DNA from 2 places in the Bacillus sp. EB106-06-01-XG163 genome. Region 1 is predicted to be linked to the other one. Evidence: predicted binding sites of a transcription regulator. Region 1 holds the regulator's gene; the other holds the start of a gene.
The links. Region 1 encodes LexA, which represses DNA repair genes until DNA is damaged. Its sites were predicted from a motif close to CGAACATATGTTCG; they were not measured.
Positions count from the first base shown of each region.

Region 2: the regulator LexA is predicted to act here: its motif matches at 2,548-2,561, upstream of ruvA (Holliday junction branch migration protein RuvA).

Region 1 is NZ_JBYTDS010000001.1:99,490-106,822, reverse strand. Features, by position in the region: gene AC3WTF_RS00400 (dUTP diphosphatase) at 9-443, shown strand; partial or broken gene AC3WTF_RS00395 (DUF4177 domain-containing protein) at 532-638, opposite strand; gene AC3WTF_RS00390 (poly-gamma-glutamate hydrolase family protein) at 850-1,671, shown strand; gene AC3WTF_RS00385 (DUF8570 family protein) at 1,780-1,929, shown strand; gene AC3WTF_RS00380 (prohibitin family protein) at 1,916-2,746, shown strand; gene AC3WTF_RS00375 (YndM family protein) at 2,774-3,223, opposite strand; gene AC3WTF_RS00370 (hypothetical protein) at 3,377-3,805, shown strand; gene lexA (transcriptional repressor LexA) at 4,144-4,764, opposite strand; gene yneA (cell division suppressor protein YneA) at 4,921-5,232, shown strand; gene AC3WTF_RS00355 (YneB family resolvase-like protein) at 5,248-5,898, shown strand; gene AC3WTF_RS00350 (DUF896 domain-containing protein) at 5,967-6,200, shown strand; gene tkt (transketolase) at 6,367-7,333, shown strand, end outside.
Region 2 is NZ_JBYTDS010000003.1:243,552-250,884, reverse strand. Features, by position in the region: gene queA (tRNA preQ1(34) S-adenosylmethionine ribosyltransferase-isomerase QueA) at 1-644, opposite strand, end outside; gene AC3WTF_RS05235 (DUF2905 domain-containing protein) at 670-870, opposite strand; gene ruvB (Holliday junction branch migration DNA helicase RuvB) at 863-1,867, opposite strand; gene ruvA (Holliday junction branch migration protein RuvA) at 1,878-2,483, opposite strand; gene bofC (sporulation cell-cell signaling protein BofC) at 2,618-3,127, opposite strand; gene AC3WTF_RS05215 (hypothetical protein) at 3,259-3,378, opposite strand; gene AC3WTF_RS05210 (YhcN/YlaJ family sporulation lipoprotein) at 3,512-4,105, opposite strand; gene safA (spore coat assembly protein SafA) at 4,253-5,443, opposite strand; gene nadA (quinolinate synthase NadA) at 5,570-6,673, opposite strand; gene nadC (carboxylating nicotinate-nucleotide diphosphorylase) at 6,675-7,333, opposite strand, start outside.

The DNA.
Region 1 (7,333 bases):
CAGCGAAAATGACTTTACAAATCAAAATTAAATATTCAGATGATACGCAAACGAGAATCAGTAAAATTGAACAGGGCGATTGGATTGATTTGCGGGCAGCTGAAGATATAACAATCAAAAAAGGTGAATTCAAACTTATCCCGCTTGGAGTTGCGATGGAACTGCCGGAAGGATATGAGGCCCATGTCGTTCCGCGTTCAAGTACATATAAGCATTTCGGTATCATTCAGACAAATTCAATGGGAGTCATTGATGAATCTTATAAAGGCGACAATGACTTCTGGTTTTTTCCTGCATTCGCGCTTCGGGATACCGACATTTCCAAGGGGGAGCGGATCTGCCAATTCAGAATCATGAAGAAAATGCCTGAAGTGGAGCTGATCGAAGTAGACAAGCTCGGGAACAATGACCGCGGCGGACTGGGATCAACAGGTACGAAATAAAACGAAAAAAGACTGCTTAACAGCAGTCTTTTTTTTATGGAAACAGCAGTTACATTCAATTTGTTTCGGGGATTCTTGAATTGGGAAATCATACGTCACGTTCGAATTTGACTTCGAAATAACCGGCCGCTCCGTAACCGTCTATGCCGGAGCAAATATTTGAGCCGGACGCCAGCCCAGCTCAGCATATTGATAAAATGATTTCCCTGCAGTCCTCACTCTCCTCCAAAACTGGAGAAGGGTTTCATTTTTATCATTTAAGCCTTCCGTCTCTTTGAACAGAAAGACTTTTTTAGGTTAAAGGATAGAAGTTGTTTTGATGTTTTTATTCTTCAAGATGAACGGAGGTTTTGTCCAACGTATATAATATTGTGACAAAAGTGTAAACAAAAGAAAGGATGATGTTATGGCAAAAAGGGTTAGAAGAATAGACCGTAAAGCAGCTGGCAAAGAGGCAGAGCAGAAGAAACCGTCCAAAGTCACCCTGTTCTGCCGTTCGCTTCAAAGGCTGAAGCATTTGTATTGTAACATAAACATACAAATGCCATCAATAACCAAAAAAGGAATTTTAGTTTTAATTTTACCGTTTTTGCTTCTGCCGTTCTTTCGGGCTGATGCCGCTTCAGATATTTACGGCAGTTTCGAGGAATTAAAGCTGAATGAAGATCCTTCCGATTTTTCCATTTCAACGCGAGAGCATGACCCTTCTGTCCTCATATTAGCTATACACGGCGGAGGCATAGAGCCGGGGACCAGTGAGTTAGCCAGAGAAATTGCCGAAAACCGGAGTTTATATTTATTTGAAGGGTTAAAATCAGCCGGTAATGCGGCTCTGCATTTGACAAGTTCGCATTTCGATGAACCTAAGGCCGTGCAAATGGTGAAAGAGCACTCTCATGTCATTTCATTGCACGGTTACGGCAGTGACGATAAAAAGATAAAAATCGGCGGTACAGACAGAGAACGGGCCGAACTTTTGACCGATGTGCTGAAACGGCACGGGTATCCTGCCGTTCTTCTTGGCATAAATGATAAATATGCAGGCGTCAGTCCGAACAACCTTGCCAATCAATCTTCATCCGGATTGAGTATTCAAATCGAAATGAGCACCGGCTTCAGAAAATCACTATTTGACACTTTTACGCTGAAAAGCAGAGCATCCACACAAAACGGGACCTTTTACCAATTCACAAAAACGATTTCTGATTTTATCAGTGACAAATATTAATAAGCACGCCTATTTTGTCGGCGGGGCTTTTTCTTTTGAAATTTATGAAACTTTAAGTTCTTAAGATCGTATACATAATTGACAGGATGAAAGAAAAGAGGTGGGCAAATGAAAGTGATGATCGGGTCTATCATTCTTCTTGTCATCATCGGATTCGGTTTATGGCTGATGCTTAGTCCAATCTTTAAACAAGTGGGAAGCGGAGCCAAAAAATTCAAAAAGTCATGGGAGGAAGAAGATCAGCATGAGCGAAAATAAGCGCGGAAACACAAAAAAAATTATCGGCGGTGTGATTATAGGTGCAGCCCTTTTAATTGCGGGCGTTACAGCGTCACTATTCATTGAAAAAATACCGAACGGTTATGTCGGGGTTGTATACTCACCGAATGGCGGGGTAAAATCCGACACATTGGACCAAGGCTGGCACTTAGTCGGATTATTTAATAAAGTAACGGAATATCCGGTGCGTATGCAGACAGTGAATAATGAAAATATAAAAGTGGCAACCTCAGACGGTAAAAATATAGAAATGGATATCGCTTACAACTATGTCGTGCAGCCTGATAAAGTAGTCGATCTGTTTAACAAATTCGGAGCGGTAGACGTTGAAACGATTGAAAATACATATTTAAAAACAAGGCTGTGGGATGCGGCGCGAAAATCAATCAGCAAATACTCGGTTATTGACACATACGGGCAAAAATCTGCAGAGGCCGCTGCCGATGTTCAAAAGAGATTTGCTGATGATATGAAGAGTCTTGGATTTTTAATTGATGATCTGACGCTTGGCGTACCGAAGCCGGATAAAGCCACACAGGAAGCTATCGATGCAAGGGTGAAGTCTTCACAGGAACTTGAACGGACACAAACTGAAATTAAAATAGCCGAAGCCGAAGCGAAAAAGAAAAAAATTGAAGCGGAAGGGATCGCTGATTATAACGAAATCATAAAGAAATCAATGTCCGATGAGATGATCAAATATAAATGGATTGAAAAATGGGACGGAAAAACGCCGAAAGCGACAGGCACAGACTCACTGCTGCAGCTGCCGCTGGACGATCAGAAGCAAAAATAAAATGAGAAGGAGGCGATTGCCTCCTTTTTATGTTTTTTCCTGAGGGTCTTTTTCCGGCACTAATTCTTCAGACGCCTCGGTTTGATAGCTCCATAGCGTGCTATCCGTCTCTGTTGTGTCCTGATAATCTTCGGGAAGTACATATTGCTGCAAATACCGGTGAAAAAATGCCTCAAAAACAGAAATGCAAAGTGCAGAGATAACCGATGCCGCGGCAGGAGAGACATTAAATCCGCCAATGTTCATAAGGAATATCCATAATATAATGAATGAAATCCCGAAATCAGCTGCAACGGCTGTGAAATTGCTTGTTCTCGGCAGAATCATGCAATCACCCGCAAAATAAGTGATTAAACTTAAGATCACTGTAATAAACAGAACGTTTAAAAAGGTTACTTGGTACATAAGATCCAGAACAATGTACAGTAAAGCAAGTGTGAGCGCCGTTTTAGAAGCGAAAGCAATTACGTGTTTCATTTGAACCACCTTCGTTATTTCGTTTAGTCTTCATTGTAAGCAATCCGCAAATTTTTAAACTGGTATATAGTGGTTATAAAGCATACGTTTTAATAAAATGTGAATAGACATCACAGGATTCACAAGTTAAAATATGTAAAAAGGGGGATGCAAATGAAAAAATACTGGATATGTATTGCTGTTTTTTTATTATGTTTTAGCGGCATACACTCAGCTAAAGCGGCTACCACTGAATTCGGATCAAAAACAAGCTTCACTTTGGAGGGAAATGCAAAAGAGTTTCATATTGAAAATCCGGGGGCTGTAGCTGCCGACGATTACTTTTTAGGATATAAGTTCACCATAATGAACAACTCTTCATGCGGTTTAAGCATGAAACTCCAGCGGATGGCGCTGAACGGGAATTTTTATACATTAAGTTCTAAAAACTACAGCGGCAGCTGGTTAAACCTCAGTGCCCAGGATAAAAAATCAATTGATCCGTATCACAAATACAGAATTCTGGTTGAAAGTTCTTCAAACGTCTGTGGCCCCGTCTATATTAAAGGGTTTTACGGTGTAGAGTATTATCATTTTGATTGAAAATAGATACTCGCTAAAGGCAGCGGGTTTTTTTATATTTAAATATAACTTATTGTACTATGTACTAAATATTCATATATAAATTTTAATGCACCCGCCCAAAGAAAACATAAACAAAAGTAAATTCATCACGCACAAATATACAAAGTTGAAAAATGAATGAAAAGTTTCTCGAGGGAAACATTATTAGTTGACTTCAAAAGTGTGATGTCGGATAATAAGAATGTAAGTTTTTCCTCCTTAGCAGATTCGTTTCTTAAGCCAGGGCGAATCTGCTTTTTTTTATGCAAAAAAACCCCTTACAGAGGGGTTTTTACAATAAATGAAGTTTAATAGAATTAATGTACGGCCCTGAATACGCCGATAACTTTCCCCAAAATGCTTACGTTTTGCAGGATAATCGGCTCCATCGTCGGATTTTCCGGCTGCAGCCGCACATAATTGTCTTCTTTATAGAAGCGCTTGACCGTCGCTTCATCATCTTCGGTCATAGCTACGACGATTTCTCCGTTATTGGCCGTGTTCTGCTGTTTGACAATGACGTAATCTTTGTCAAAAATGCCGGCGTCGATCATACTTTCTCCCATGATTTCTAACATAAAGACATGTTCGCCCGGAGGAACCATCCGGTCAGGAAGCGGAAAATACTCGTCAATATTTTCAACAGCCGTAATCGGAATACCCGCCGTCACTTTCCCGATGACCGGAACGTTTACGACCTGGCTTTTCGGAATGTGGACTTCTTCTTCATCCAATACCTCAATCGCCCTCGGTTTAGTAGGGTCCCGTCTGATCAGGCCTTTTGTCTCCAGCCGCGCCAAATGGCCGTGCACGGTTGAACTGGAAGCCAGTCCTACTGCTTCTCCTATCTCTCTTACAGAAGGCGGATATCCTTTCGTTTTTACCTCTTCTTTAATAAAACGCAGGATATCAAGCTGCCTTTTTGATAGCTTCGTCATATTTCGCACCTCAAAACGTCGATTTTAAGTAGATTATAGCATGATTTTCCTGACAGTACAAACATAGGTTCGAAAAAAACGATTGACAGAAACGTTTGTTCGTATATACTGAAAGGTATAAAAAGCGAACAAACATTCTTATCGGAGGTTGTTTACATGGCGAAAGAATCTATTATATTTGTCGGACTGTTTACTGCGATTTTAAGTGCCGCTATTTTACTTGTCTCATGTGCGGGAAATGATCAGTCCCTCAGCCAATATGTTAAAATAAAGGTTCAGGACGGCGATACACTCTGGTCACTTGCGGATCATGTAGCAGAAAAGAAACACATTAATAAAGAAGATTTCATTGAGTGGGTGACGGAGAATAATCATCTCCAAACTGCTGATATAAAGCCCGGAGACGAACTTATTCTTCCGGTTAAGAAAAAGCATCCGGCCGTATATCAGCTGGCCATTGTCAATTAGAGAGGAAAGAGAGAAATGAAGGCACTCATTTATGCCCGCGTAAGCACAAACAAAGAACAGCAGCAAACGTCATTAAAAAGACAGGAAGAGGAGCTCAGTGAGATCGCTGCTGCAAACGGCATGGAAGTCGTGAAAGTCATTTCTGAGAAAGCCAGCGGTTACGAAATGGACCGCGACGGAGTATTTGAAATGCTTGATGAAATTAAAAAATCACATATTGACGCGATATTGGTGCAGGACGAAACGAGATTAGGAAGAGGAAACGCCAAGATTGCGCTTTTGCATTGCATTTACAGGGAGAACGTAAAAATATATACGACGGCTCATAAAGGTGAACTGGCGCTTTCCGAAGCTGATTCGATGGTACTCGAAATCGTCAGTATTGTTGAGGAATATCAAAGGAAAATTCACAATATGAAAATCCGGCGGGGAATGAAAAGAGCCGTGAAAAACGGCTACAAACCTGAACGGAATCTGAAAAACAGACATGAAAACAGCGGAAAAGAAAAAAAAGAGGTTCCGGTTTCGGAAATTATCAGGCTGAGAGCCAACAAGCTTACCTTTGCAGAAATCGCAGCGACCTTAAGGGGATTCGGCTACGATGTGTCCAAAGCCACGGTTCACCGGCGGTTTCAGGAATATACCGCAGACACAGAAGGCAGCTGACGCGCATCAGTTGTAAAAAAGACTGCGTTTTAGTAGTATATAATCAACACGCACCAAAGGAGCTTATTATGATTTCTAAAGAAAAAATCGCAAGAATTAACGAATTGGCTCAAAAAGCTAAATCAAACACGATAACGGATGAGGAAAAAGCTGAACAGCAAAAGCTTCGCCAGGAGTATTTGAAAGGATTCCGCTCCTCAATGAAAAATACGTTAAAGAGCGTAAAAGTGATTGATCCGGAAGGCAACGATGTCACCCCTGAAAAATTAAAAAGAGAACAACAGAAAAATAATCTTCATTAAACAGAAAGAATACGGCAATACGTATTCTTTTTTCGTATATACTAATATCAGGATGTGATTTACGACAATTTTCAACAAGTTTATCTCAAATTTAAGCTGAAAGAGTTGAGAAAAAGTCAGCATCGCTTTATGATGAAAAGGTACAACAATAAGGAAGGGGATTATAATGGATACAATTGAAAAGAAATCAGTTGCCACCATTCGTACACTATCTATAGACGCAATTGAAAAAGCGAATTCCGGACATCCGGGCATGCCGATGGGAGCCGCTCCGATGGCATATACGCTGTGGACGAAATTTATGAATGTAAACCCGCAGAATCCGGGCTGGTTTAACCGCGACCGCTTTGTTTTATCAGCAGGCCACGGTTCAATGCTTTTATACAGCATGCTGCATTTAAGCGGATATGACCTCAGCATTGAAGACTTGAAACAGTTCCGTCAATGGGGAAGCAAAACACCGGGACATCCGGAGTTCGGGCACACAGCCGGAGTAGACGCTACGACCGGGCCGCTTGGACAGGGTATTGCAATGGCAGTGGGAATGGCAATTGCAGAACGCCATCTGGCTGAGACATATAACCGTGATTCTTTCAACGTAGTTGATCATTATACATACAGTATTTGCGGAGACGGTGATTTAATGGAAGGCATTTCTTCCGAAGCCGCTTCTCTTGCAGGCCATCTTGAATTAGGCCGCCTGATCGTATTATACGATTCTAATGACATTTCCTTAGACGGCGATTTAGACCGTTCTTTCTCTGAAAATGTAAAGCAGCGTTTTGAAGCAATGAACTGGGAAGTTCTTTATGTTGAGGACGGAAACAACATCGCTGAATTGACGGCTGCAATTGAAAAAGCGCGCCAGAATGATAAAAAACCGACTTTGATTGAAGTGAAAACCACGATCGGTTTCGGCTCTCCAAACCGTGCGGGCACATCCGGCGTTCACGGCGCTCCGTTAGGACTAGAAGAGAGCAAGCTGACAAAAGAAGCGTATGCTTGGACGTTTGAAGAAGATTTTTATGTTCCGGAAGAAGTATACGGGCATTTCAATAAAGCGGTAAAAGAAGCCGGCTCGAAAAAAGAACAGGAATGGAATGAACTGTTCGCGGCTTATAAAGAAAAATATC
Region 2 (7,333 bases), on a different contig from region 1:
CTGACCGGGCGGAATGTGCCGAGTCCCACATGAAGTGTGATAAATTCAATCCGCACACCTTTTTGCTTCAGCTCGTCCAGAATCTCTTCCGTAAAATGAAGTCCGGCCGTCGGAGCTGCGGCAGATCCGATTTCTTTTGAAAAGACGGTCTGATACCGTTCTTTATCATCAAGCTGCTCTTTAATATAAGGAGGCAGCGGCATTTCACCGAGTGATTCAAGCACTTCGTAAAAAATCCCGTCATACCGGAATTCTATTTTTCTGCCTCCGTGATCAAGCTCCTCCGTGCAGACCGCTGTCAGCCGGCCGTCGCCAAATGTCAGGACCGTTCCTTTTTTTACGCGTTTCGCCGGCTTTACGAGCGTTTCCCATGTATCATTTTCTTCCTGTTTTAATAACAGAAGCTCCACTTTCGCTCCCGTATCTTCTTTTGTGCCGAATAATCTTGCAGGCAGCACACGGGTATTGTTCAAGACGAGACAATCCCCTTCATTAAAAAAGCTTACAATCTCTTTAAATGAACTGTCCGTCAGCCCGCCCGTCTGTTTGTCGAGCACCATCAGCCGCGATGCGTCACGCTCTTTCAGCGGCACTTGGGCAATGAGGCGTTCAGGCAGTTCAAAATCAAATAAATCGACTTTCATCATTTCACCTTTATTCTGTCTATTGTTATTTCATTCTGCCGAAAAAATTAAGCAGAATGGATAGTATCACACTGATCACAATACAAGTGACAACGGGAAAGAAAAATGTAACATTCCCCTTCTTAACGAAAATATCTCCGGGCAGCCTTCCGACAAAGTGCCAGACTGCGCCGGCAATAAGCAAAACGGCACCGAGAACCATGAGAACCTTCGGAAAGTCAGTCACGGGCGGGCGCCTCCAATCGAAAATGTTCATACACAGCCGGCGTCACGACCCGTCCCCTCGGCGTCCTCTGAAGAAATCCGATCTGCAGCAGATACGGTTCGTACACATCCTCTATTGTATGCGGTTCTTCGCCGATTGTCGCGGAAATCGTATCAAGACCGACGGGACCGCCGCTGAATTTTTCGATCATGCCCATCAGCAGCTTATGGTCGATATGGTCAAGGCCGAGCGCATCGACTTGAAGACGTTCGAGCGCGTCGTGAGCGATTTCTTCCGTGATGCGGCTGTCGCCGAGCACCTGGGCAAAATCTCTCACCCTTCTGAGCAGACGGTTTGCAACCCGCGGCGTTCCCCTTGACCGTCTGGCGATTTCCAGAGCCGGGGCTTTTTCGATATCCACTTCAAAAACGTCAGCCGTTCTTGACACGATATCTGTCAGCTCTTCCTGCGTATAGTATTCAAGGCGCGACAGCACCCCGAACCGGTCTCTGAGCGGTGCGGTCAATAATCCGACCCTTGTCGTCGCTCCTACAAGCGTAAAAGGGGGAAGGTCGAGACGGACGGAGCGGGCGGACGGGCCTTTTCCAATGACAATATCAAGGCAGAAATCCTCCATCGCCGGGTACAGCACTTCCTCAATTGAGCGGTTCAGCCTGTGAATTTCGTCTATAAACAGCACATCCCCTGGTTCGAGCGCCGTCAAAATGGCTGCCAAATCCCCCGGTCTTTCGATGGCGGGACCTGACGTCGTCCGCATCTCCACACCCATCTCATTGGCCACGATAGACGCAAGCGTTGTTTTCCCGAGACCCGGAGGCCCGTATAAAAGAACGTGGTCCAGCGTTTCCTGCCTCATTTTCGCCGCATCGATAAACACGCGCAGATTTTCTTTCACCTTCTTTTGGCCGATATACTGGGCGAGATTCTGCGGCCTGAGGCTTTGCTCGATTATTGATTCATGGCTGTCTGCTTCACTTGAAACGAGCCGTTCATCCATGAACATCACCTTACTTTAATAATTTTTGCAATGCTTTTTTCACATATTGATCTGTTGAAAGCGCCGTTTCCTCTTTTAAGTGAGGAAGCACTTTTTTAATTTCTTTTTCGGCGTAGCCGAGAACCCGGAGCGCTTCAAGCGCCTCGTCAAGCGCCGTTTCAGCCTCTTGTTTTTCAATGCGCGCTTCATGATTGAACAGGTTGTCAATCATTTCAGGCACGACGTCGGCCAGTTTGCCTTTCAAATCAAGAATAATCTGCCGCGCCGTTTTTTTGCCCACACCCGGGAATTTCACCAAAAAGGCTTCATCTTCCTGTTCGATCGCTTCGATGACGGCTCCGGGATCACCGGAACCGAGGATGGCGAGCGCCCCTTTCGGCCCGATGCCGGTGACGTTCAGCAGTTTTGTAAAAAGCGCTTTTTCTTCCCGGGTTGAAAAACCGTACAAAGAAAAGGCATCTTCTTTTATATGATGATACGTAAAAATGGTCTCTTGATTGCTTACCTTATAAATAAACGGATTCGGAGTGAAGACCTGATAGCCGATTCCGCCGTTTTCAATCACGATGTATTGGGGAGATACATAATCAATCGTCCCCTTCACGAATTCAATCACACCTATTCACCTCTTTGACTGCTTATCATTGTAACACAAAAACAGCCAAAGTCTTATAGAAAAGTTAACGTATGTTCGCTCTGACACCTTCCATTCAGAAAAAAAAGACATGTGTCACATGTCTTGCGTCAAAGTCAGCCGCTGTAAGTCTTAATATGATCGATCACGCTCTCAAACTCCGCTTTTGTCCTGTACGGTATGCCGTGTTCCAAGTGCTTTTGCAATCGGCTTTCCAGCCGTTCTATATCAATCTGGAAGAAAGACTGAATCGGCTCGGCCAGCGATCCGGGACGGCCGTGAAAAGTGGAGATGACGCCTCCGTCCGTGACGCCGATATAACCGTTAACCTTACTGAGCGGAGAAATGTCATCAACATGCTTACGGAAAAGGACGAAGCCTTTTTTCTGCTCGACGAGCGTCCAGCCGGCATATGCGGCCCAAAAATCCTCCATCGCCAAAACGGTTTCATCCGTATGTTCAATGCCGACATCACCGTCCAGATAGACCTTTTCCAGCTGGACGTGCACCCGAAGCGGCCCGTAATGCTCAACCTCAGCCCCGTATGCGCCTTTTCCTCCGCAAATCAGGACTGCAGCCGATAAGACAAGCATAAACAATAGACGAGCACCGCAAATTCGTTTCACCAATAACACCTCTTTATTCAATCAAACTCTTGATGCTAGTTTGACCAAAGATGCCGGTGCTTAACCGTTTTCTTTCATTTGTCTGTTTCAGCCGAAAAAAGCAGCTCTCTAAATGAGGGCTGCTGCGATGATTATGCCCGGCCGGCTGAAATCAGTTTCATTTGTCCGGGCGTCAGTTTGAGCCGGTATCCCCTTACGGTCAGATACACAGTTTTTGCTCCGCGGCTTTTGTCATGCTCCGTTTTTTTCATCCCGGCCCCTCCGTTACGTTTTATTACTTTTATGTTAACACCGCAATATAAAGAGCGTTTTAAGAATATGTAAAGGAATGATGAAGCTTTATCCATAAAAATACTGCCGGATGAAATCATCCGGCAGTCCCGTTTAACGGCTGTTTCTGTTCATGTCTTGCAGCTTTGTAAAAGTAGCGTTGTCGGTAAACACTTGAATTGTACGGCCGTCCGCGAATTTTTTGGCCGCATGTTTGACATGTTTATCATCATTTTTCGTAAAAGGATGATTTGTTCTGACGGCAATGACGACTCTCGTGTCAGTCACGATGACCTGACTATCCTGTACGCCGTTTACTTTTTTCACGCGGTTTGCAACTTTTGCCGCCAACCTGATGTTTTCGGCGTTGTCATACCCATTATAAGACATTGCTGCCGGCGGCGTATTGACATTTCGGCCGTTATATGTGCCGTCCGTCGTTAACGGAACCCCGTCATTAGGCGCGTACTGGTCGGACACGTTTGTCGTATTATGACGGCCGTTTCGGTTTTCCATCATTTCAGAAACGGGTCCTTGATGATCCATTCCGTACTGGCCTCTGCCGTTACCATTATCATTCGAATAATATCCGACCGGACGTGTTGACTGATTGTAGCGTCCGTCATTCATGGCATTATTTGCTCCGCATGCCGTTAAGCTTGCCGTCACGGCTAAAACGCCCGCGATCGTCATCAGTTTTTTACCCAATGGAAAACCCCCCCGTGGATTCATCGCTGTTTGAGCGTTTTCCGCTCATGTTTAGGATGTGCGGCGGGCGGCGGGTTTAAGCTTGTCAGTTATGTCCATTCCTCAGTTGGACATAAAAAAAGGAACGACATACATCGTCCCGAAACATTAATCTTCTTCTTCCTCCGGCCGTCCGAATACTTGATTTGGACTCGGCTGATTCGGCGCGGTATTGGGATTTGCTCCGCCGTAAGGCATAAAATATCCGGCGTTTGCACCCATATTCGGATACGGCTGCACAGGCATATTTGCGTGATGGTGATGTGAACCGTGGTGATGGTGGTGGTGATGATGTGAATCATGGCAGCCGCAATCATCATCCTTATATTTTCCATCATGATGAGGCGCGTTTGCGTAATGTGACGAATATCCGCCGTAATACGGCATTTGACCGTACGGAGCACCGCCGAAACCAGATGCAGAACCATCATAATGCTCTGCATTTTCATGGGCCTGGTTTTCATATTCACCGTAACCCGCTTGCGGCCCAAATCCCGGATGATGGAATCCGTACGGTAACGGCATCGGCATTACCGGAAAGCCTCCAAAACCTCCTCCAAAACCGCCGAAACCTCCGCCTACCGGGAAGCACGGATGGCATAGTCCCGAACCCGGCAGCATCGGTGTCACCGGAACCGGACAAGGACAAGGCATGCACGGCATCGGGTAATGCATAAAAGACGGTTCAACGGCCGGCATATTCGGATACGGGACATTCGGAATGTTTGGCATGTTCGGCAGATGATAAGCGGCGTTTTCTTCTTCCATCTTTCCGGCTTCAGGCGCCTTTGGCATATTCGGGTAATTCGCGTTTTCCATGTTGATCATTTCCTCCTGTTGTGGAATGTTATTGTCATGCTCTTTTTCTTTCGGCTCGACAAAATGTGTCACCGGTTCCTCCGGCTTAGGAGGCGACCACGGCTGAAACAGCTGATTGGACGGGTAATATTGGTTCATATCAGCTTCCGGCAGCACATTTTCATGCTTTTCAGGGATTGGCGGCACATACGGAATTGACGGCTTTGGTTCTTCCGGTATGGTGTCTTCAATGTCCACAACTGCTTTCGGTTTTTCTTTGGCATATGGATGCTCATGCTTATGCGCAGACGTTCCGAAGCCGGCCTTAGGTTCTTTTCTGACCGGAACGGCTTCTGAAGGCACCTTTATCTTCATTCCAGGCATAATTAAGTCTGGATTGCTAAGCTGATGATTCAGTTTTTTTAACTCTTCAAGATCAACTCCGTATTTTTCAGCTATTTTCCAGAGCGAATCGCCTTTTTGAACGATATGAATTTTCAACGTTTTCCCCTCCTATGCACAAAACGTGAACGGTACATTTGTCATTACAATACGTTTCTTCACACTATATGCCGATGGACTGGGCATGATGATAAAAAATTTGGGAAGGAGGGGAAATTTTTATGATTACGTATGACTCAGCATTCTGTTCAAAGCACGAAGCGCTTCTGTCCGAACCGCTTCCGGAACTTTAATGACACCCTTCGGCTCGCCTTTTTCAAGCTGCTCAAGCGACCACAATAAATGCGGCAGGTCGATTCTGTTCATAGTCAGACACGGACACATATCGGGATTCAATGATTCAATCTGTTTATCCGGATGCGAGTGAATGAGGCGCTGAACAAGATTCATTTCCGTGCCGATCGCCCATTTGCTTCCCGGTTCAGCCTGTTCGATCGTATCAATAATGTATTTGGTAGACCCGCTGTCGTCACTGAGCGAGACCACTTCCCGCGAACATTCCGGATGAACGATAATGCGGATGCCGGAATCCCGCTGCCGCAGCTGAGAAATATTTTCCTCTGTAAACTTTTCGTGTACGGAGCAATGCCCTTTCCAAAGGATAACCTTAATGTTTTCCGGATGGTCAGTAAGCAATCGGTTCTGCACCGGGTCCCATACAGCCATTTCTGTCAGCGGAATGCCAAGGTCATAGGCCGTATTTCTGCCTAAATGCTGATCCGGCAAAAATAAAATTCTCTCTTTTTGTTTAAAAGCCCATTTCAGCACACTCCGGGCATTCGAAGAGGTGACGGTCGCTCCTCCGTGCCGTCCGACGAATGCTTTAATTTCCGCCGTCGAGTTAACATATGTTAACGGAATGATGGTGTTACCGTACAGTTCTTGAAGCTCTTGCCATGCTTTGTCCGTCTGCTGAATATCTGCCATATCAGCCATCGAGCATCCGGCGCGCATGTCGGGCAAAATGACGGTTTGGTTATCATCAGTCAGCATATCAGCGGTTTCCGCCATAAAATGCACGCCGCAAAACACAATATATTCCGCCTCTTTATTTTTTTCTGCCACTTGAGCAAGCTGCAGAGAGTCACCTGCCGTATCGGCGAATTGTATTACTTCGTCTTTTTGATAGTGATGCCCCGGAATGAACAGGCGCTTTCCGAAAGCCCGTTTAATGGCGGCGACCCGCTTTTCCATTTCTCCTGTGCTCATGTCTTTATAATGGCTCGGCATCATTTCGGCTGATGCAGTTAGCACGTCAAAAATAGACATCTTAAAAATCCCCCTGTTCCGCAGCCTCAACATCCATGCTGATGTCGGCGCTTTTTACTGAATGAGTCAGAAATCCGAGTGAAATATATTGGACCCCCGTTCCTTTATAAGCGGGCAACGTGTCGAGCGTTATGCCTCCGGATGCTTCCGTTTTGATATGGCCCGGTGTCATACCTGCAAAACGCCGGACGGACTCAGGCGGACAGTTGTCAAACATAATAACGTCTGCACCCGCTTCTATTGCCTCGAGCAGCTGCTGTTCGGATTCGATTTCGACTTCCACCGCAAGCATCTGCCCCGCCGTTTTTCTTGCCCGCTCCATTGCCGCCCTTATCGATCCGCAGGCGGCAATATGATTATCTTTTATCATGATGCCGTCATATAAGCCGAAGCGATGATTAAAGCCGCCTCCGACCCGAACGGCGTATTTTTCCAGCATTCTGAGCCCGGGTGTTGTTTTTCTCGTATCACAAAGCTTAATGGACGGATCATCAAGACGCCTTTTGGCCTCATCCGTCATTGTCGCAATGCCTGACATTCTTTGTATGAGATTCAGAATGACCCGCTCCCCCGTAAGAAGAGCCGCCGCCTGGCCTTCTATTTCAGCGAGCACGTCTCCTTTTTTCATCCGTTCTCCGTCTTTTTTCAGGGAGCGGATGC